4 regions of the Desulfosporomusa polytropa genome follow, and region 2 is predicted to be linked to each of the others. Evidence: riboswitches for the same ligand, from Rfam matches in the RefSeq annotation. Region 2 holds a riboswitch; each other region holds the start of a gene.
What was found. Region 2 has a riboswitch for S-adenosylmethionine ahead of metK (methionine adenosyltransferase). Riboswitches for the same ligand answer to the same signal wherever they lie in the genome.

Region 1: another riboswitch for S-adenosylmethionine. It lies ahead of ACZ449_RS13175 (MetQ/NlpA family ABC transporter substrate-binding protein); the one in region 2 lies ahead of metK (methionine adenosyltransferase).
Region 3: another riboswitch for S-adenosylmethionine. It lies ahead of ACZ449_RS22630 (methionine ABC transporter ATP-binding protein); the one in region 2 lies ahead of metK (methionine adenosyltransferase).
Region 4: another riboswitch for S-adenosylmethionine. It lies ahead of metX (homoserine O-acetyltransferase MetX); the one in region 2 lies ahead of metK (methionine adenosyltransferase).

The regions. Positions count from the first base shown of each region.
Region 1 covers NZ_AP042400.1:2,396,160-2,401,112, reverse strand. The annotation lists gene ACZ449_RS13185 (DUF456 domain-containing protein) at 1-427, shown strand, start outside; gene ACZ449_RS13180 (TetR/AcrR family transcriptional regulator) at 442-1,032, shown strand; gene ACZ449_RS13175 (MetQ/NlpA family ABC transporter substrate-binding protein) at 1,112-1,933, opposite strand; SAM riboswitch class I at 2,048-2,151, opposite strand; gene ACZ449_RS13170 (YerC/YecD family TrpR-related protein) at 2,343-2,639, shown strand; gene hisZ (ATP phosphoribosyltransferase regulatory subunit) at 2,659-3,843, shown strand; gene ACZ449_RS13160 (HDIG domain-containing metalloprotein) at 3,836-4,363, shown strand; gene ACZ449_RS13155 (D-2-hydroxyacid dehydrogenase) at 4,360-4,953, opposite strand, start outside.
Region 2 covers NZ_AP042400.1:1,597,603-1,602,555, reverse strand. The annotation lists gene priA (primosomal protein N') at 1-1,843, opposite strand, end outside; gene ACZ449_RS09295 (hypothetical protein) at 1,937-2,065, opposite strand; gene ACZ449_RS09290 (heavy-metal-associated domain-containing protein) at 2,080-2,307, opposite strand; gene metK (methionine adenosyltransferase) at 2,380-3,570, opposite strand; SAM riboswitch class I at 3,637-3,745, opposite strand; gene coaBC (bifunctional phosphopantothenoylcysteine decarboxylase/phosphopantothenate--cysteine ligase CoaBC) at 3,799-4,953, opposite strand, start outside.
Region 3 covers NZ_AP042400.1:4,463,357-4,468,309, reverse strand. The annotation lists gene ACZ449_RS22640 (pyridoxal phosphate-dependent aminotransferase) at 1-262, opposite strand, end outside; gene ACZ449_RS22635 (methionine ABC transporter permease) at 281-934, opposite strand; gene ACZ449_RS22630 (methionine ABC transporter ATP-binding protein) at 903-1,958, opposite strand; SAM riboswitch class I at 2,041-2,165, opposite strand; rRNA gene rrf (5S ribosomal RNA) at 2,534-2,650, opposite strand; rRNA gene ACZ449_RS22620 (23S ribosomal RNA) at 2,872-4,953, opposite strand, start outside.
Region 4 covers NZ_AP042400.1:5,505,282-5,510,234, reverse strand. The annotation lists gene metX (homoserine O-acetyltransferase MetX) at 1-1,194, opposite strand, end outside; SAM riboswitch class I at 1,284-1,394, opposite strand; gene ACZ449_RS27680 (double-cubane-cluster-containing anaerobic reductase) at 1,478-2,587, opposite strand; gene ACZ449_RS27675 (acyl-CoA dehydratase activase) at 2,624-3,397, opposite strand; gene cysK (cysteine synthase A) at 3,571-4,506, opposite strand; gene ACZ449_RS27665 (ABC transporter substrate-binding protein) at 4,711-4,953, opposite strand, start outside.

The DNA of each region.
Region 1 (4,953 bases), 800 kb from region 2:
GTTGATATTTTTTACTGCTTTGGGCTATGGCTATTTGGAAAACTTCTCTCATATAAGCAGTACGGTGCTGCTTATGCTTTTTGGCGCTTTGTTAAGCGGGGAACTGGCCGAATTTGTGGCTGGGTCATTGGGAGCTACAAAGGAAAACGCCTCACGCACGGCCATTCTAGCAGCTTTTATTGGCGGTATCGCTGGCGGAATAATCGGTACAGGGTTCATGCCTGGACTGGGTTCCATTGCTGGGGCGCTCGGCGGATCTTTTGCCGCCGGCTATGTAGCAGAGTATGTGGCTACCGGAAACAGAGAAAAAGCAGCCAGAGTAGCCAAAAGTATTGTTATTGGCCAGGCATTAGGGCTAATCTTTAAACTAGCTATAGCCATAGGGATGGTAGCGTTTATTATCTCTCAGTTAACGTGGTCCGGGTGATTGGAGGAAGTACGATGAAACGTCAGAAAATATTGGATGCTGCCTATACTGTTTTCTCCCGCAAAGGGTATCACCGTGCCACAGTTGATGAAATTATTGCTCTGGCTGACACCGGTAAGGGCACAGTATATAAGTATTTTGTCAATAAAGAACAACTCTTTTATACCCTTATAAAGGAACGCAGTGCTAATTTTGAAATCGAACTTGGACAAATAGCAGCGCTTACTGAGACTCCGTTAAACAAAGTAACAAAGGCTATTAAGGTATTTTTAGAATTTTATATTGCTAATGGTGACTTGTGGCGAGTGCTTATGCACGAGATGCGAGGCTTAGGCCATGAAGAACCGTCAAGTTTTACTGCTGCCCAGCGTGAAAAGTATCGCGAAATATTTATTCATACCATCGGGATATTACAAACTATCTTACAAGAAGGTATTGAGCAGGGAAGTATCCGTAATTGTGATATACATAAAGCTGCTCATGGTTTATTCAGCGTCATTGTTATGACAGTATTCCAGGGTTTTGTTGAGGATAACAGTGACTCCCTTGATAAGGCAGCTAACGGTATTGCTGATGTCTTCCTTTATGGCGTTGTTGCGCGCTAAAAAAGGGCTGTGGAAAAACTTATAATAAGTTATCCACAGCCCTGCTTGCTTAGATCGTACATAGCCTCTTTTGAAAGAATTAAAATGCTGGTACAATGGCACCTTGATATTTTTCATTAATAAACTTCTTAACTTCTTCAGATGTTAAGGCTTTAGTTAATTTTTGGATTTCAGGACGGTTTTCATCGCCTTTGCGGACAGTAAGGATATTAACATAGGGAGAGTCCTTTTGTTCAATAAACAGAGCATCTTTACTGGGGACAAGCTTAGCTTCTAGTGCATAGTTAGTATTAATGACGGCTAAAGTAAGATCATCAAGTGAACGAGGTAGTTGCGCAGCTTCAAGCTCGCGGATTTTTACATTTTTGGGATTATCGGTGATATCGCTAATAGTAGCAGTAACACCTGCACCATCTTTGAGTTTAATAATGCCGGCTTTGGCTAGCAGGGCTAGTGCACGGCCGCCGTTGGTGGGATCATTGGGGATGCCGATTGCTGCACCGGTTTGCAGGTCATTCAGGTTCTTGACTTTCTTGGAGTAGATACCCATCGGTTCAATATGTACGGCAGCGGTGTAGGTCAGATCAAGCTTGCGTTCAGCGCTGAATTTGGTCAGATAGGGGATGTGCTGGAAGAAGTTAGCGTCTAGTTCTTTTTCAGCCACAGCCATGTTGGGACGGACATAGTCGCTCATCTCGACAATAACCAGGTTGATGCCTTCTTTTTCAAGCAGTGGTTTGACAACATTGAGAATTTCAGCATGCGGTACGGCAGTTGCGCCAACTTTAATGGTTTTCTTATCTGCGGCTGACGGAGCAGGGGTGCTCTTGCTGCCACAACCAGCGATAAAGGTAGAAAAGGCTAATAATGCAATCATTACTAACAGGGTAAACTTTTTCATAGAATAATTCCTCCTAATACTTATCTCTAATCTCTAATAATAATGACTAGATGATCCTCCTTTCGTGAAAAGTAGTAAGCCTCTTCGGCAGTCCGAAGAGGCTTGTTGTCCAGTTCTTCATCTGCCAGGAGGTAATCCTGTGGAATTGGCACCGTTCGCAAATACGATGGTTGCCGCGGCGTCATTGGGCCATTCCCTCAGCCAGCTCTTGATGAACAATATTTAATTTTATGAATTTTATATTAACATGACTACGAAAGACTGTCAACAGAAAAAGTGGTGTAAAAAAACGGGAATTTTACAAAAGACGTTTTAATTAAATAAAGATGGAAAGTATTAAAGAAGGAAAATCCGGGAAAATAGCGAATAAATATAAAAATAGCAAGTACTTATAGGGAGGCTAGTAGTTATGCCTGCAAATCCTAAATTAAAAGATAGGCTTACCGATCAGTTGTTTAGAGGGATTTTATCGCTAAACAGTGAGGAGGAATGTTATCAATTTTTTGAAGACGTATGCACAATTGGGGAACTTAAAGCTATGGCTCAGCGGCTGGAAGTGGCGCGACTGTTAAAAGCAGGCGTTATTTATGATGATATTGTTGCTGCAACCGGTGCGAGTACAGCAACAATCAGCAGAGTTAAGCGTTGTCTGTATTATGGTGCCGATGGCTATAAAATGGTGTTGGATAAAGTAGATAACAGCTGATTAGAATGGAGTGTACACAATGAACAGGAATAATTTTGTGCCGCAAATTCCTTATGGAACACGTGATCTGCTGCCGCGAGAAGCAAAACAAAAACGCATTGTGGAAGGAGCTCTTGCTGAGCTGTTTTCCTGTTGGGGTTATGATGAAGTGGTGACGCCAACTTTTGAATATATGGAAACTATAACACTAGGTACAGGCAACGCTATCCAGGAGCATGTGTTTAAATTTTTTGATAAGAATAATCGTACGTTAGCGCTGCGTCCTGATATGACAACACCCATTGCGCGGGTAGCTGCGACAAGATTTAAAGAAAGGCCGCTGCCGCTCAGATTATTTTATCTTACTAATGTATTTCGGCATGAGCAAGCGCAAGCTGGACGACAGTGTGAATTTTACCAGGCAGGGATTGAACTTTTAGGAGCCCCGGGGCCAGCAGCTGATGCGGAGATTATCGCATTGGCGGTTGAAGCCATGCTGGAGGCCGGTTTAACCAATTTTCAGATTGGTTTAGGCCAAGTTGCTTTCATTAACGGCCTTATGGACGAGAGTGGCTTAAGTCCGCAGGAGCAGCAAAAAGTAAAATATGCTATGGTTACCCGTGATTTGGTGGGATTGGGTGAGGTTTTGGCCCAAAGCGGTATTAGTCAGGCAGCCAGGGAACTATTGCAACAAATTCCCCTCTTACATGGGCGAGAGGATATGCTTAATACTGCTTACCGACTTGTTGCTAACGAACGAAGCCGCTCTGCACTTGATAATCTGGCTGACATTCATAAGCTTTTAGCAGGCTATGGCGTTGACCGGTATGTCAACTTTGACTTGGGCATCATTCGCGATTTTGATTATTATACTGGTATGGTCTTTGAGGGCTATACACCAGGTTTGGGCTTTCCCCTATGCGGCGGTGGTCGTTATGATACCATGTTGGCTTCTTTCGGTGTTGCCAATCCAGCCACAGGTTTTGCCCTGGGAATCGAACGAATGCTGCTGGCACTAGAGCGTCAAGGCATTGACGTTAGTGTTCGCGGTAAAGATATATACATTGCTTGGGCCGAGGGGAAACTGTCTGAGGCTATTGAAGCGGCCAAGCAGTATCGCAAAGCAGGCCGTCGAACAGAACTGGCGCTTTCTGGGTGTTCAAAAACGGCAGCACAAACGGCGGCTACTGAACAAGGCTATGAAGAACTGATCTATATTGAATAAACGCGTTAAACAGGTTGTTGCTGCGCTTACTGCCCGGATTGACGAAAGTGATAAAGAATTTGTCGATAAATACCTAAATAAAGCGCAGGCTGCCTTGTTTTGGCAGATGGATCTGCCTGACCAGCGACATGCTTTGAATGTAGCATATACAGCATGTAAGCTTGCGGCTGATCAAGCAGCTGTTGATCAACAACTACTTATAAAGTGTGCGCTCTTGCACGATGTCGGCAAGGTTAAAGGTGACGTTAGTACTGCTGATAAGATTATTACTGTGATTTTAGATACGTTTGCGGCACAGTGGGCGAAATCCTGGGGAAAAATGGGGCGGGGCGGCAAAATAGACAATCTTCGTCATGCTGTCTATATTTACTATAATCATGCTGCTCGCGGGGCGACTATGCTGCGTGCAGCTGGCCTGCCCCAAGAGCTGACCGAAATTGTCGCAAGACATCATGAGGCTCCGGTAGTAGGTGAACCACCGGAGCTTACGCTGCTTAAAATGGCTGATAGCCTAAACTAATAGCCTTTGACTTTATCAACAAGATTTATCATATCCCGACCCTGGATAAAACGGGTGAGATTATCAGCGAGCAGCTTGACAGCACGGTCAAGATAGGCCGGTGATAAAGCGGCAACATGGGGTGTGATAATAACATTAGGCATAGTCCACAGCGGACTGGATTCTGGCAGCGGTTCGTGAGTAAACACGTCCAGGCCGGCACCACGAATTAGTTTTTGTTCTAAGGCAGTGATTAAATCGGCCTCATTTACAATAGCACCCCTTGAAATATTGAAAAAATAGGCCGAAGGCTTCATCACGGTAAAATGCTTTAGGCCAATCAGATTTTCGGTGTTCTCAGTCAGCGGCAGGGCAATAACAACATAGTCCGCCTGAGATAGCATTTCCTGCAAACTATCATTATCTGGCGGATATAGCTTATCTACAAACAATTCAGTAGTCATTTCCTGTTTGCTGGCAAGGACCGTCATACCTAGCGCCTTGGCCTTTTTGGCAATCTCGCGTCCAATAGCACCCAGGCCAATGATGGCAAGGGTATGCTCGTGTAATTCATCTGTCGGCACTCTCTTCCAGGTTTTCGCATCTTGCTG
Region 2 (4,953 bases):
CATAGCTACCTGCAGCAAACGCAGAGAGAATCTTGTCATGAGCCAGTTTGCGACTGGTAGTATCTTGATCCATCCGGACAATTTTAGCTAAGGGGAATAACTCGTTCAGAGCCTCTTCCACCTTCTGGGTGCCAGTACCAAAATAACGGATATATCGGCTGCCGCATTCAGGACAAACATCTGGTACTTCATGCCGTTCTTGACAATAATGGCAGCGTAAAATACGGGTAGGCGCATGGTAAACAAGCGAAATATCACAATGGTTGCATTTAAGAACATAACCGCACTCACGACATAGAACAAATGTGGAATAGCCGCGACGGTTAAGCAGAATGATAGCCTGTTCCTTTTTCGCTAGGATTTCAGTCAACATGACCTGTAAAGGCAGCGAGATGACACTGCGGCGCCCCTGTGCTAGCTCTTGGCGCATATCAACAAGAGTAACTGGCGGCATTGGCGTATCATCCACCCGTTTGTTCATCGGCAGTAAGCTATGTTTTCCCTGTAATGCATCGTAATAGGTTTCAATAGCCGGTGTAGCACTACCAAGGATAACAGTAGCTCCAGCAAACCTAGCTCTAGCTGCCGCCACCTCCCGGGCATGGTAACGGGGTGTTTCCTCCTGCTTATAGGTAAACTCATGTTCTTCATCAATAATAATCAGGCCTAAATGACTAACTGGTGCAAATAATGCTGAGCGAGCGCCAATTACAATTCCGGCTTGCCCGGCCTGTAGTCGTCGCCAGGCATCATACCGCTCGCCTACCGAAAGTTTACTATGCATAACTACTACATCATCACCAAACGCCGCCTTGAAACGAGCGACAATCTGGCTTGTTAAAGCTATTTCAGGTACCAAGACGATAGCTTGACGGTCGAGACGCCGTGCTTCGGCTACTGCTTTGATATAGACCTGGGTTTTACCACTGCCGGTAACACCGTGAATCAAAAAAGATGTATAAACACCGGCATTTATAGCTGGAATAATTTGCTGTAAAGCCAGTAACTGCTCTTGGGTTAATTTCAATTCCTTAGCTGTTTGGTGACTTCCAGCATAGCTATTACGAAATATGGGCACATTGCGGGTAGTAACAAGACCTTGCTCAGCAAGTTTTTTCACAGTGGCCTGGGTAATAGAAAGACTGCGTAACTGAACTGAAGTAAGTTCTTGCGTAGCTAATAACGCCTTGAGTAAGCGGTGTTGGGCAGTTTTGCTTTTGGGCAGCGTTTCTTCCATTTGAGCAGCAAGCTCCCTGCTTACGGCCAACTTAATAATCATTGTTGAAGTGGCCCTACCACGCTTGCTGACAGTATCAGCAGCTACAATTAGCTTATGCTGTAAAAAGAATTTTATCATATCATCTATACAGGTGAATCGTCTAGTAAGGTCGTTCAGCGTGACCGGACCATGTTCATAGATATAAGTGAGCATCAAGTGGTATTCTTTTGGTTTATTGCATAGTAAAGCTGCGGGATACTCCCCATCAAGCACAAGCGGTGCCTGATAAGCTTTTTGAGTTTTAATGCCTGATTGACCAGGAATAAACAGCCGCATTGCTTCAGCTAAAGAGCATAGGTAATAGTTACTTAGCCATTTGGCAGTTTCTAACATATTATTATCAAACCATGGATAATCATCTAGAACATCAAGAATGGACTTTAAGTCTGGGATATTTTCCTCCTCTAAGCCGACAATAAAGCCCTCTATCTTCCTATTACCAAATGGCACAAGCACACGCCAGCCTATAGCCACAAATGATAAATGGGCGGGAATAAGATAAGAAAAGGGTTTATTAATGCTGCGGGTGGGAATATTTACAATTATTTGAGCGGTATTTGACATTTTTTCACCTAAAGTTCATTTCTTATTTAGATAAAGAGAAGAGGACTTGTTCAGTCCCCTTTTTAACTAAAAGTATATATTCGCTTTTAACTATCAAATACCTGCTACCGGTTTTTCCTGGTAATGAGCGGCCATTTCCCAATCAAGCCCGGTGTCCATCGGCAAACGTTTAAAAAAACGTTTAATCCGGCGTCTTCTTAGCGGAGAAAAATGAAGTTTCATTTGGTTACTTACTCCTATTCTTGAACTGAATAGCCAAGTGATTGTAATGTCTCTTCAATATATCCGCTAGAATTTACAGTTTCATCGTGGCTAACCACAACTTGCTGGGAAGCCATGTCCACCTTAACTGAGGAAACACCATAAAGGTGGGATAACGTATGTTCAATACGATCCCGGCAGTGGTCACCTTTAAGACCGCCAACGTGGTAAACAGATTCTGTAATATTTTTTTGAGCAGCCAATGAAATACCTCCTTTAAACTGAATTGAATGTCCAGCAATATTAGTATTACCATTGACCATTAATTAATAAGTTTAGATATTGGCCTCTTTGCGAAGAAGTTCGGCTTTATCAATGTGTTCCCAAGGCAAATCTACATCAGTACGACCAAAGTGGCCATAGGCAGCAGTCTGACGATAAAGAGGACGTCTAAGATCAAGCGACTTAATTATACCCGCAGGTCGTAAGTCAAAATGCTTGTTGATAAGTGCAACAATTTTATCTTCTGGAATTTTACCAGTCCCAAAAGTTTCCACCATAACAGATACTGGACGAGCGATGCCAATGGCATAGGCCAATTGAATTTCGCATTTGTCGGCTAGTCCTGCAGCAACTACATTTTTAGCAACATAGCGGGCCGCATAAGCACCAGACCGGTCAACTTTTGTGGGATCTTTACCGGAAAAAGCACCGCCGCCATGCCGAGCCATACCGCCATAGGTATCAACTATTATTTTACGTCCGGTTAAGCCTGAATCGCCTTGCGGGCCACCCACGACAAATCGACCGGTTGGGTTAATATAGTATTTGGTTTTGGCATCTAATAGCTCTTGGGGAACTATGGGATTTATTACGTTAGCTATAAGGTCTTTTTCAATAGTTTCCCGATCAACGTCAGGACTATGCTGAGTTGAAATTACGATGGTATCAACCCGTACCGGTTTGCCATCTTCATATTCAACAGTGACCTGAGTTTTACCATCTGGGCGCAGATAACTCAGATCGCCATTTTTACGAACTTCGGACAATCGACGTGCCATTTTATGTGCTAAGGCGATTGGCAACGGCATAAATTCCGGGGTTTCGTTAGTAGCGTAACCGAACATCATGCCTTGGTCACCGGCGCCAATAGCATCAATGGCATCCATGTCACCCTGCTTGGCTTCAAGCGCCTTGTCTACACCCAAAGCAATATCAACCGATTGTTCGTCAATAGATAGTAAGACACCGCAGGTTTCGCCATCAAAACCATACTTGGCACGCGTGTAACCAATACTTTTAATAGTTTCACGCACAATTTTGGGAATGTCAACATAGCACTTAGTGCTGATCTCACCTACTACATGTACAATACCAGTAGTAACTAATGTTTCACAGGCTACTCGGGCCTCAGGATCTTGAGCTATAATAGCGTCAAGCACACTGTCGGAAATTTGGTCAGCAATCTTATCCGGATGGCCTTCAGTTACAGACTCTGATGTAAACAGCACACGTTTTGTTGCCATAAATATAATCCCTCCTAACTAGTTACTAAAAAAAGAAACTCCCACAAAGGGAGGTGTGATTTTTCACTCCCATCTCGCGGTTTACCGCCGGAATTGGCACCGTTTTTAGCATAAATATGCTAAATGGTTGCCGCGGTTTCATCGGGCCAGTCCCTCCACCAACTCTTGATGAGTATAGTATATGCAATTGTCACATCAAAGAAATTTTAAACTAAATATAAAAAAAAATCAAGTAGATTTTGTCAGCATTTTGTCAATTTTGTCTATAAGAATTTCTGCTATTTGCTGTTTGCTAAGCTGCGGTAGTTCTTCTATATCACCGTTTTTATGTATAATTTTTACAATGTTGGTATCAATATTGAAACCAGCTCCAGGGAGGGTCACATCATTAGCAACAATCATGTCAAGATTTTTCTTGGTTAATTTCTCCTGGGCGTGAGTCATAAGGTCTTCGGTTTCAGCAGCAAAGCCAATTAATAATTGCTGTTTTTTCTTTTGCCCCAACTCAAATAAAATATCTGGATTTCTAACGAGATTAATGGTTAAGGTATCCCCTGTCTTCTTGATTTTTTGTTCAGCTACCATTTCAGGTCGGTAATCTGCAACAGCTGCAGCTTTGATTACAATATCGACAGTATCAAATTCGTCAAGAACAGCAGCCTGCATTTGAGCCGCTGTTTCTACTCGTTTAATAGTTACCCCCAGTGGAGTTGGTAGGCTTGATGGACCAGAAACAAGTATGACTTCAGCGCCCCGTCTAGCTGCTACCCCGGCAAGAGCGTATCCCATCTTACCGCTCGAACGGTTACCAATATATCTGACAGGGTCAATGGCCTCACGCGTACCGGCCGCTGTAATCAATATACGTTTGCCTTGCAAATCTCGGCAGTTTTGCAACAAAGCAATAACTTTATCGACGATTACTAACGGTTCTGGTAAACGGCCTGGTCCCTCAACACCACATGCCAATAAGCCGACAGCAGGTTCTATAATATGATAACCTAACCCTGCCAATTTGGTTAAGTTCTGCTGAGTAACCGGGTTGAGATACATATTGGTATTCATAGCCGGTGCTACTATTATTGGGGCTTTTGTAGCCATAATGGTAGTGGTAAGCATATCATCAGCAATACCATTGGCTATTTTCCCAATAATATTGGCGGTAGCAGGTACAACAAGAAACACATCCGCCCAGTTAGCTAAGGCAATGTGCTGCACGTTCCAAGTTTTGGGCTCTTCCCACATATCAGTTACTACCGGATTACCGCTAAGTTCACGAAAAGTTAACGGTGTGACAAACTCTGTGGCCGCTTTGGTCATGATAACGTTGACGTTACAACCCGCTCTTTTCAAACGGCTGACAACCTCAACTGCCTTGTAGGC
Region 3 (4,953 bases), 2.8 Mb from region 2:
CGCGCTTTACCTTGGTAGCAATGGCATCACGCAAGCCTTTCGTACCCCAGGTTATCGCATATTGATTGTGATCCTCCATGACTGCTCTGACAGCAGCCTGCTTGATAGCTTCCGGCGCTGGAAAATCCGGATATCCCTGCGCCAAATTTATCGCATTATGAGTGGCTGCAATCCGACTCATCTCCCGAATAACCGATTCCGTAAATTGTCTGGCTTTAGCTGACGCATAACCTTCTTCACTATCCTGGGTAATTTTATTCATTAATACGCTACCTCCTAATTACCGTTTGTTAAGTCTGTGAGCAAAGTAATCACCGCTTGACTGCACGATTTGAACCATGGCAATAAGAATTACTACTGTAGCCAACATAACATCAGCACGAAAGCGCTGGTAGCCATAGCGGATAGCCAAATCACCCAATCCACCGCCACCGATAGCACCTGCCATGGCAGAATAACCAATTAGACTAATCACCGTCAGCGTAAATCCTAGCACTATAGACGGCATAGATTCTGGAATAAGCACCTTCAAAATAATCTGGCCAGTTGATGCTCCCATCGACTGTGCAGCCTCAATTAAGCCTGCATCCACTTCTTTAATTGCTGACTCAACAACCCGGGCGAGAAATGGAATAGCCGCAATACTAAGTGGCACAATGGCAGCATTTGTGCCGATAGATGTACCCACAATAATCCGGGTAAAAGGAATAATAGCTACCATCAGAATAATAAAAGGCGTTGATCTGGCAGCATTCACTATGGCTCCCAATGTCTGATTAAATATAAGATTTTCCTTAATATGACCTTTGCCTGTTACCACCAGGACAACCCCTAAGGGAATTCCAAAAAGCGCTGATACCAGCGAGGAAACAGCCACCATGTAAAATGTTTCTCCTAGTCCCTCAACCAGCAACATGAGCATGTCTTGCGACATAACCAATCACCTCTGTTCTCAAATCTAGATCCTGCATATAACGTAGTGCATTTTGGATATCTTCGTCCTTCCCTGATAGCTCAATCAAGAGCGTACCATAAGGAATATCCTGCAAATGATCAATATTGCCTGATATAATATTTACATCTACAGCAAACCGGCGAATAAGTCCAGCTATAAATGGTTCATTGGTCGCTTCCCCGAAAAAAGATAACCTCATAACAAGATTTCCACCAACTATTGGCGCTTCTGACAACAGCTTTGCTAATGTATCTGGGACTTTGTTATTTACTACTGCTTTAATAAAATCCTGCGCGGTTGCTGATTGTGGATTAGTAAACACATCAAATACTTTACCGATTTCAACCAACTGTCCCCCTTCAATAACGGCAACTTTGTCACAAATCGCTTTAATAACATGCATCTCATGAGTTATTAGAACAATAGTCAGACCTAGTTTTTTATTTATATCTTTCAACAGCGCCAAAATGGATTCTGTAGTCTGCGGATCAAGCGCCGAGGTTGCCTCATCACATAAGAGCACCTTAGGCTCACTAGCTAATGCCCTGGCAATACCTACCCGCTGCTTCTGCCCACCACTAAGTTGGGCTGGATAAACATCTCGCTTGTCTGTCAGGCCAACTAATTCTAATAAAGGTTCTACTTTTTTTTCTCGTTCAGCCCGGTTGATACCAGCTAATTCCAATGGAAAAGCTACATTTTCAAGTACAGTGCGTGCCGAAAGTAGATTAAAGTGCTGAAAAATCATCCCCATACGTTTACGAGCTTCTCGTAACTCGCCCTCAGATAAGGTGATCATATCTTGACCATCAACCAATACCCGGCCAGCAGTAGGGCGTTCCAGCAGATTAATACAACGAATCAGCGTGCTTTTCCCGGCACCGCTTTTACCAATAATACCAAAAATTTCACCCTGCTCTATTTCAAGAGACACATTATCAAGTGCATTTACAGGGCCTGATTCTCCCTGATATACCTTCTGTAATTCAGTTAACATAATCATATTTATATGGTTCCTCCTTTACTTCCTGAAAATAAAAAAGCCTCTTCACAGAAGAAGAGACATAATTAACTAACTATGCTATTCTTCATCTGCCAGGCCCTTACGGGCTTCTGCAGGAATTGGCACCGTTTCGCCTATACAAATGCGTATATGCGATGGTTGCCGCGGCTTCATAGGGCCAGTCCCTCAGCCAACTCTTGATGAAAAATCACTGTATTCAGTTCTTGGAGTTATATTAGCACAAGGTCTAAATGCTGTCAAGGAAAAATTGTAAAGTTGTTATGCTTGCAACAATCTAAACTTTGCGACAACAAAAAACACCTACCAAATAGTAGGTGTTTCAATCAACCAGCAACTTCCTAATCTCCCAGGCCAATCCAACCAAGTACCTTCGGCTACTACGAACGTCCATAGCACCCCATCTGCTTCGTTGTCACTGCGGGCGTCCCCTCCGACGTACTTCCAGTACGACTACGGCGACGTCCTCGCTCCGCCTAGCACCTGGGGCACTCTGAACGTTCTAAACTTTAAGGCAATAAAAAAACACCTACATATATAGTAGGTGTTTTAAAATTAACCAGCAACTTCCTAATCTCCCAGGCCGTTTCCAACCAAGTACCTTCGGCGTTTGTGGGCTTAACTACTGTGTTCGGTATGGGAACAGGTGGAGCCCCACAGCTATCGTCACTGGATATAGTTACGGCTGTTGATAACGCACCATCTGCGTCGTTGTCGCTCCGGGCGTTCCCTCCGACGTACTTTCCAGTACGACTCCGGGTACGTCCTCACTCCGCCTAGCATATGTCACGTTCTGAACAGTCTAAGGCAATACATTGTATTCCCTGAAAACTTCACAGAAGAAAGACTGCGTATTAGGATTCATTGATGTTTGCACTTCATGCAAACGAGGTTTTAAGTCAAGTCCTCGGCCTATTAGTACCAGTCAGCTGCATGGATTACTCCACTTCCACATCTGGCCTATCTACCTTGTAATCTGCAAGGGGCCTTACTTCTTTCGAATGACAGACCTCATCTTAAGGCTGGTTTCACGCTTAGATGCTTTCAGCGTTTATCCTTTCCGAACGTAGCTACCCAGCTCTACTCCTGGCGGAATAACTGGTACACCATTGGTTCGTCCACTCCGGTCCTCTCGTACTAGGAGCAGTTCCCTTCAAGTCTCTTACGCCCGCGATGGATAGGGACCGAACTGTCTCACGACGTTCTGAACCCAGCTCACGTACCACTTTAATGGGCGAACAGCCCAACCCTTGGGACCTACTTCAGCCCCAGGATGTGATGAGCCGACATCGAGGTGCCAAACCTCCCCGTCGATATGGACTCTTGGGAGAGATTAGCCTGTTATCCCCAGGGTAGCTTTTATCCGTTGAGCGATGGCCCTTCCACTCGGTACCACCGGATCACTAAGCCCGACTTTCGTCCCTGCTCGACTTGTCTGTCTTGCAGTCAAGCTCCCTTCTGCCTTTACACTCTTCGCGCGATTTCCATCCGCGCTGAGGGAACCTTTGGGCGCCTCCGTTACTCTTTCGGAGGCGACCGCCCCAGTCAAACTGCCCGCCTGACACTGTCCTCAGTTTCGTTACTTCTTGAGTTAGAATTCCAGTAAATAAAGGGTGGTATCCCAACATTGACTCCAACAAGACTTGCGTCCTATTCTCTCAGTCTCCCACCTATCCTGTACATCATTTACCAAAACTCAATGTCAGGTTGCAGTAAAGCTCCATGGGGTCTTTCTGTCCAGTCGCGGGTAACCTGCATCTTCACAGGTATTTCAATTTCACCGGGTCCCTCGTTGAGACAGTGCCCAAGTCGTTACACCTTTCGTGCGGGTCGGAACTTACCCGACAAGGAATTTCGCTACCTTAGGACCGTTATAGTTACGGCCGCCGTTTACCGGGGCTTCAATTCACAGCTTCGATTGCTCTAACCGCTCCTCTTAACCTTCCGGCACCGGGCAGGTGTCAGCACCTATACGTCAGCTTTCGCTTTAGCAGGCACCTGTGTTTGTGGTAAACAGTCGCTTGGGCCTCTTTTTTGCAACTCATTTTCGCTTCAACCGTTTCAAGTTTACACGATATATAAGCTCCCCTTTTCCCGAAGTTACGGGGACATTTTGCCGAGTTCCTTAACGAGGGTTCTCCCGCGCACCTTAGGATTCTCTCCCCGCCTACCTGTGTCGGTTTACGGTACGGGCACCTATTATCTCACTAGAAGCTTTTCTTGACAGTGTGGGATCAATCAATTCACCGTTATCACTAACAGCTACCCATTACTTCTCAGGTTCCAGTTGTGCGGATTTGCCTACACAACACCCTACAAGCTTAGACGCGAATTTCCATCCTCGCGCTCATTTACCCTACTGTGTCACTCCATCGCTCAAACGACTTTAGGTGGTACTGGATTTTTAACCAGTTGTCCATCGCCTACGCATCTACGCCTCGGCTTAGGTCCCGACTTACTCTGAGCGGACGATCCTTCCTCAGAAAACCTTAGGCTTTCGGTGGACAAGATTCTCACTTGTCTTTTCGCTACTCATACCGGCATTCTCACTTCTATACGGTCCACAGCTCCTTACGGTACTGCTTCTCTCCCTATAGAACGCTCCCCTACCCATGTCGTTAGACATGCCATAGCTTCGGTTCCGTGCTTTAGCCCCGGACATCTTCGGCGCACAATCTCTCGACCAGTGAGCTATTACGCACTCTTTAAATGGTGGCTGCTTCTAAGCCAACATCCTGGTTGTTTCGGAAATTCCACATCCTTTGCCACTTAGCACGGCATTGGGGACCTTAGCTGATGGTCTGGGCTGTTTCCCTTTTGACTACGGATCTTATCACTCGCAGTCTGACTCCCAGGTTAAAGTATATCCATTCGTAGTTTGACAAGGTTCAGTAATCTATAAGACCCCTAGCCCTATCAGTGCTCTACCGTCTATACTCATTACCTGAGGCTAGCCCTAAAGCTATTTCGGGGAGAA
Region 4 (4,953 bases), 1.7 Mb from region 2:
AATCTCCGGTACTAACCTAGCACCTAAATAGGCCAGACTAGAGGCTCGAAACCTAATCCACTGCCTAAGCGGCAAAACACTTGGAACTGGCAATACTTTATTAATAAACTTAACTAATATCGGGCGCAGTAAATGAAAATCAATCAAAAAACCATCATGCCCGTGTGGGCTGTCAATAACAGTATAATCGGTTCGCACACCTGCGCGGCGCATAGCTTCGACCAATTCTTGCTGCTGGTGCGGCGGATATAAAATATCTGAACTTACGCCCACTACCAGCACCTGAGCATCAATACGGGATAAAGCCGCTTCATAGGACGCATAACCAGCACTTACATCGAAAAGATCGAGCGCCCGCAGCAGATAAAGATAGGAGTTTGCATCAAACCTTTTGACAATGCGTGCCCCCTGATAGTCTAAGTAATTTTCCACCTCAAACTGCCCCTTGCGTGTACGACGGCCAAATTTATACGCCATAGATATTTCACTTTGATATGTAATCATCCCCAGTGCCCGTGCAGCCGCCAAGCCCTTTTCCGGACCGGCCCCGCCATAGTAGTTCCCATTTTTCCATTCGGGATCAAGCATGATAGCCTGACGGCCTACGCGGTTATACGCAATGGCTTGCGGTGCTGAATAGCCTGGAGCAGCAATTACAACAGCAGCCTTAATAAAACCTGGATAGCATACCGCCCATTCCAGCGCCTGCATCCCACCCATAGAACCGCCGACTACCATCGCCAGCTGTCGGATGCCAAGTATATCTACTAGCCGTTTCTGTACCCGTACTATGTCGTTTATGGTAATCTCCGGAAAATTAATTCCATATGGCTTACTGGTCGCTGGATCAAGTGAAGCCGGGCCAGTTGTTCCCTGGCAACCGCCCAGCACGTTGGCACAAATAACAAAAAACCTATCCGTATCCAACGGCCGACCTGGGCCAATTAATGCTTCCCACCACCCCGGTTCATCATATTGCTCATGGGCTGCCGCATGGGTATCACCAGTCAATGCGTGGGCGACCAGAATCGCATTATCACAGGCCTCTGCTAGCTTGCCATAGGTTTCATACGCCACAGTAACATCATTTAAACACGAACCACTTGTTACTATAAGCGGATTTTCCGGACTAGCTATCTGTACCAGTTTGAGCTGCGGCCGCCATTTAAAACCAGGAAAAAAGGTAATAACCATGATATAGCCTCCCCTCACAATTTTCTAAATACCCCAATATAAATGCCCCCTCAAATAAAAGAGGGGGCATTTGCTATACATCTAATCCCCTCTCATCTCCCAGGAATAATCTCTGATTCCTGCTGGAATTAGCACCACTGCACAAATATGCCGGTTGCTGGGTGTCATCGGGCCAGTCCCTCGACCTCTCTGGATAAGAGTTAGATATTAAGTTATTAGTAATATATACATGATACTCAACCAGGATACATTTGTCAAGTCAATCTTACGCTCAGTTTACAACTCAACCCATCATTTCTAGAAAAGCTTGCACTCTTGTTTTAATCTGCTCCACATCACCCTGCGAGTAGTCGGTCTCAACCTGTAGGAATGGAGTGTCGCCATTTTTCTTTAAAAACTCTTTAACTACCCGACTTTCTACGTTATAAGTATGACAACCCTGCCAGGTGATATCAACCACACCATCAATTCGATAGTCCGGTATCAGTTTGGCAAGATTCTCAAGGCGAATGGGGTTCGGGCTCATACAAGAACAAGGGGTTGCTAGATATTTCTCGGCAATAGCCTCGAGCGGTGACTTGGTTTCATCGACAAGTGTAACAAACTGCTTCATACCTGAGCAGTTCTCAATGTAGACGACTGCTGCACCACAATCCTCGATAATCTTAATAACCTTTTCTGAGCCGATACCTGTTGGCACGCCGGTAACCAAAATCCGTTTAGCCCCTTTAGGCATAGCGGCTTCGCCTTTGGCAATATTTTCTTGCATATCACTGATCATCTCTTTTATTTGTTGAGCAAATTCCGGCCGGTCGGTAACAAAATTCCGGCCCCACATCAGTTTTAAAAAGTCTTGCCCGGTCATCGGTACTGGGTCATTTTTCATACATTCGGCCAATTCCTGCATCAGGAGTCGCTCTTGATTCAGCACCTTTATGGCTTCTTTGAGCTTTTCATCGGTAATCTTGGTTCCTAGTTCTTTTTCCAGTAGTTCCTTCAATATTCTTACTTCATTTAGCCAGTATGCCTTATCACTATCATCAAGATAGGTCTGTGGCAGTTTCATAACATGCACTGGTTTAAAGGTATTCATGAGCTCAAACATCTTCTTTTTGCCATCACAGGTTGTTTCACCAATAATAATGTCCGAATAGAGAAAGTACGGACACTTATCTGTTACGGCAAAACCATACGAAGATTTGATGAGCGGACAGAAGTTACGCGGCAATGTCTTTTCCCCATCAGGAATGGCTTCCTCTTTAGTGGCACACAAACCAAAACCCAGCGCACCAGCCGCCAGTACAAGCTCTTGCGGCGCATAGACACAATAAAACCCTACTACCTTTTTACCTGTTTCTTTAATGCTTTTAAGCATCGCAAATGCATCTGCCATATTACTTTCCCCCATTATCTATTGATTTTAACATATTTACAGCGCATCCCACGCATACAGGGCCGCGCCGATAGACCCAGCAAATATTGCCTGATCATGAGTACTGATTTCCAGCCCCAGCCTGGCTGCAAGTTTACGCCTAAGGGCCTGATTCTGGGCTACACCGCCAGTAAAGGCAACCGGTGGCACAGGCTGAACTGCTGCCGCCATGGCTGCTACCCGGTTAGCGATTGAGGTATACAACGCGGCAATGATATCCTCACGAGCGACACCGCGGTTAACCAGCCCAATAACCTCAGACTCCGCAAATACAGTACACATCGAATTGATTGTACATTCCTGACTGCCAGCACCAGCCTCAATATAACCAATTTCGGCCACATCAAGCCCTAATGCGTTAGCCATAACCTGAAGAAACCGCCCTGTCCCGGCAGCACATTTGTCATTCATAACAAAATCCTGAACCTTACCATTTCCAGCTATCCGAATCGCCTTGGCATCCTGCCCACCAATATCAATTACCGTTTTAGCCTCAGGCAGAAGGTATGCTGCGCCACGGGCATGACAGGTTATTTCGGTCATAGCCTTGGTTACAAACGGCAAGTTAGAGCGCCCATAACCTGTTCCCACTAGGTAGGCTGGCGTGCTAACTGCTTGCTTGGCAAGTGCTGCAGCAAGCAGGCTGGCAGCTTGTTCCTTGGGGTTCCAGCCAGAAGGACAGCTTACATTTTCCATCTTCGTTCCATCATATAAGCTCAACTTGATTGCCGAAGAGCCTGCATCAATACCGGCAACTACTATTTGTTTCATAAACCACCTGTCCACTTGTAATGTGATAGACTAATTTTAATATTCCAATATAAATATTCTATGTATTCATTCGCTGGCAAAGTTGTTATTCCTGCTTATAGTCGCATAAAATAAAAGCATTCCAAACGCGCTGTCGCGTTGGAATGCTTTTATTTGTTCTTACTTTTTTGCAGTTACTCTTCACCAAACAGCGGAGTAGATAAATAACGTTCCCCGGTGTCAGGCAGAATCACGACAATATTTTTACCTTTGTTCTCCGGACGTTTTGCTAGCTCAGCAGCCACATGCAGCGCTGCGCCACTAGTAATACCAACAAGTAAGCCCTCTACGGTAGCAACATCCCGGGCTGCTTGGTAAGCCTCATCAGTCTGGACTGTGAAGATTTCATCAATTACTTTAGCATTGTATACATCAGGTACAAAGCCAGCGCCAATACCTTGAATCTTATGCGGGCCAGGATTGCCGCCTGACAATACAGGGGAATCAGCCGGCTCAACAGCAATCGCTTTTACACCAGGATTCCGTTGTTTAAGAGCTTCCGCAACACCAGTAATGGTACCGCCAGTGCCGACACCGCCTACAATGATATCAACTTTGCCATCAGTGTCTCTCCAGATTTCTTCCGCTGTTGTTTTCCGATGTATTTCAGGATTTGCCGGATTTTTGAACTGCTGCGGAATCCAGGCATTAGGAGTAGTTTTCACAAGTTCTTCGGCACGTTCAATAGCGCCTTTCATACCTTTAGCACCTGGAGTAAGGTCAAGCTCTGCACCTAGCGCTTTGAGCAGTTTACGCCGCTCAATACTCATGGTTTCCGGCATAGTAAGAATCAGCTTATACCCCCGGGCGGCAGCCACAAATGCCAGGCCAACCCCAGTGTTACCACTGGTAGGTTCAATAATAACAGTATCTTTATTGATGATTCCCTTATCTTCGGCATCCTTAATCATCGCATAACCAATGCGGTCCTTAACACTACCAAGCGGATTAAAGTATTCTAATTTAGCAATTACTTTGGCAGCTATTTGCCTTTTTGCACCATAATTTTTCAGTTCCAACAACGGTGTATTACCAATGAGTTCTGTTAAGCTTCCATAAATTTTAGCCATAATATCCATCCTCTCATATTTGATTAATAATATTTTAACCTTGTTTCCTGTAAATAAGTATAGTGTGAGCCGTAAACTAAAAAGGAGGCAATCGAAGCTAACTCAGCCGTCGATTGCCTCCGGTTTTCCGGTCAGCAAAAAATATTTATATCGTGGTTATATAGTAGCACGACCGTTCTTACCTGTCAACCAAAATTTTAGCAATTACAAGTTCGGGGTAATTTTTTCCTTAAATGTTTGTTTGCCATCTTTCATTTCAAGCACAACAGCGCTCTTGATCGGATTATGATTGGCGTCAATCGTCATCCGGCCTGTGCTTAGTTGCAAATCCTTAGTTTGCTCTAATGCTTCGCGGATTTTTTCAGGATCAGTGCTGTTCGCCCGTTTGATTGCATCAATTAAGAATAAACCAGCATCATAGCCAAGGGCTGAGAAAACGCCTGGTTC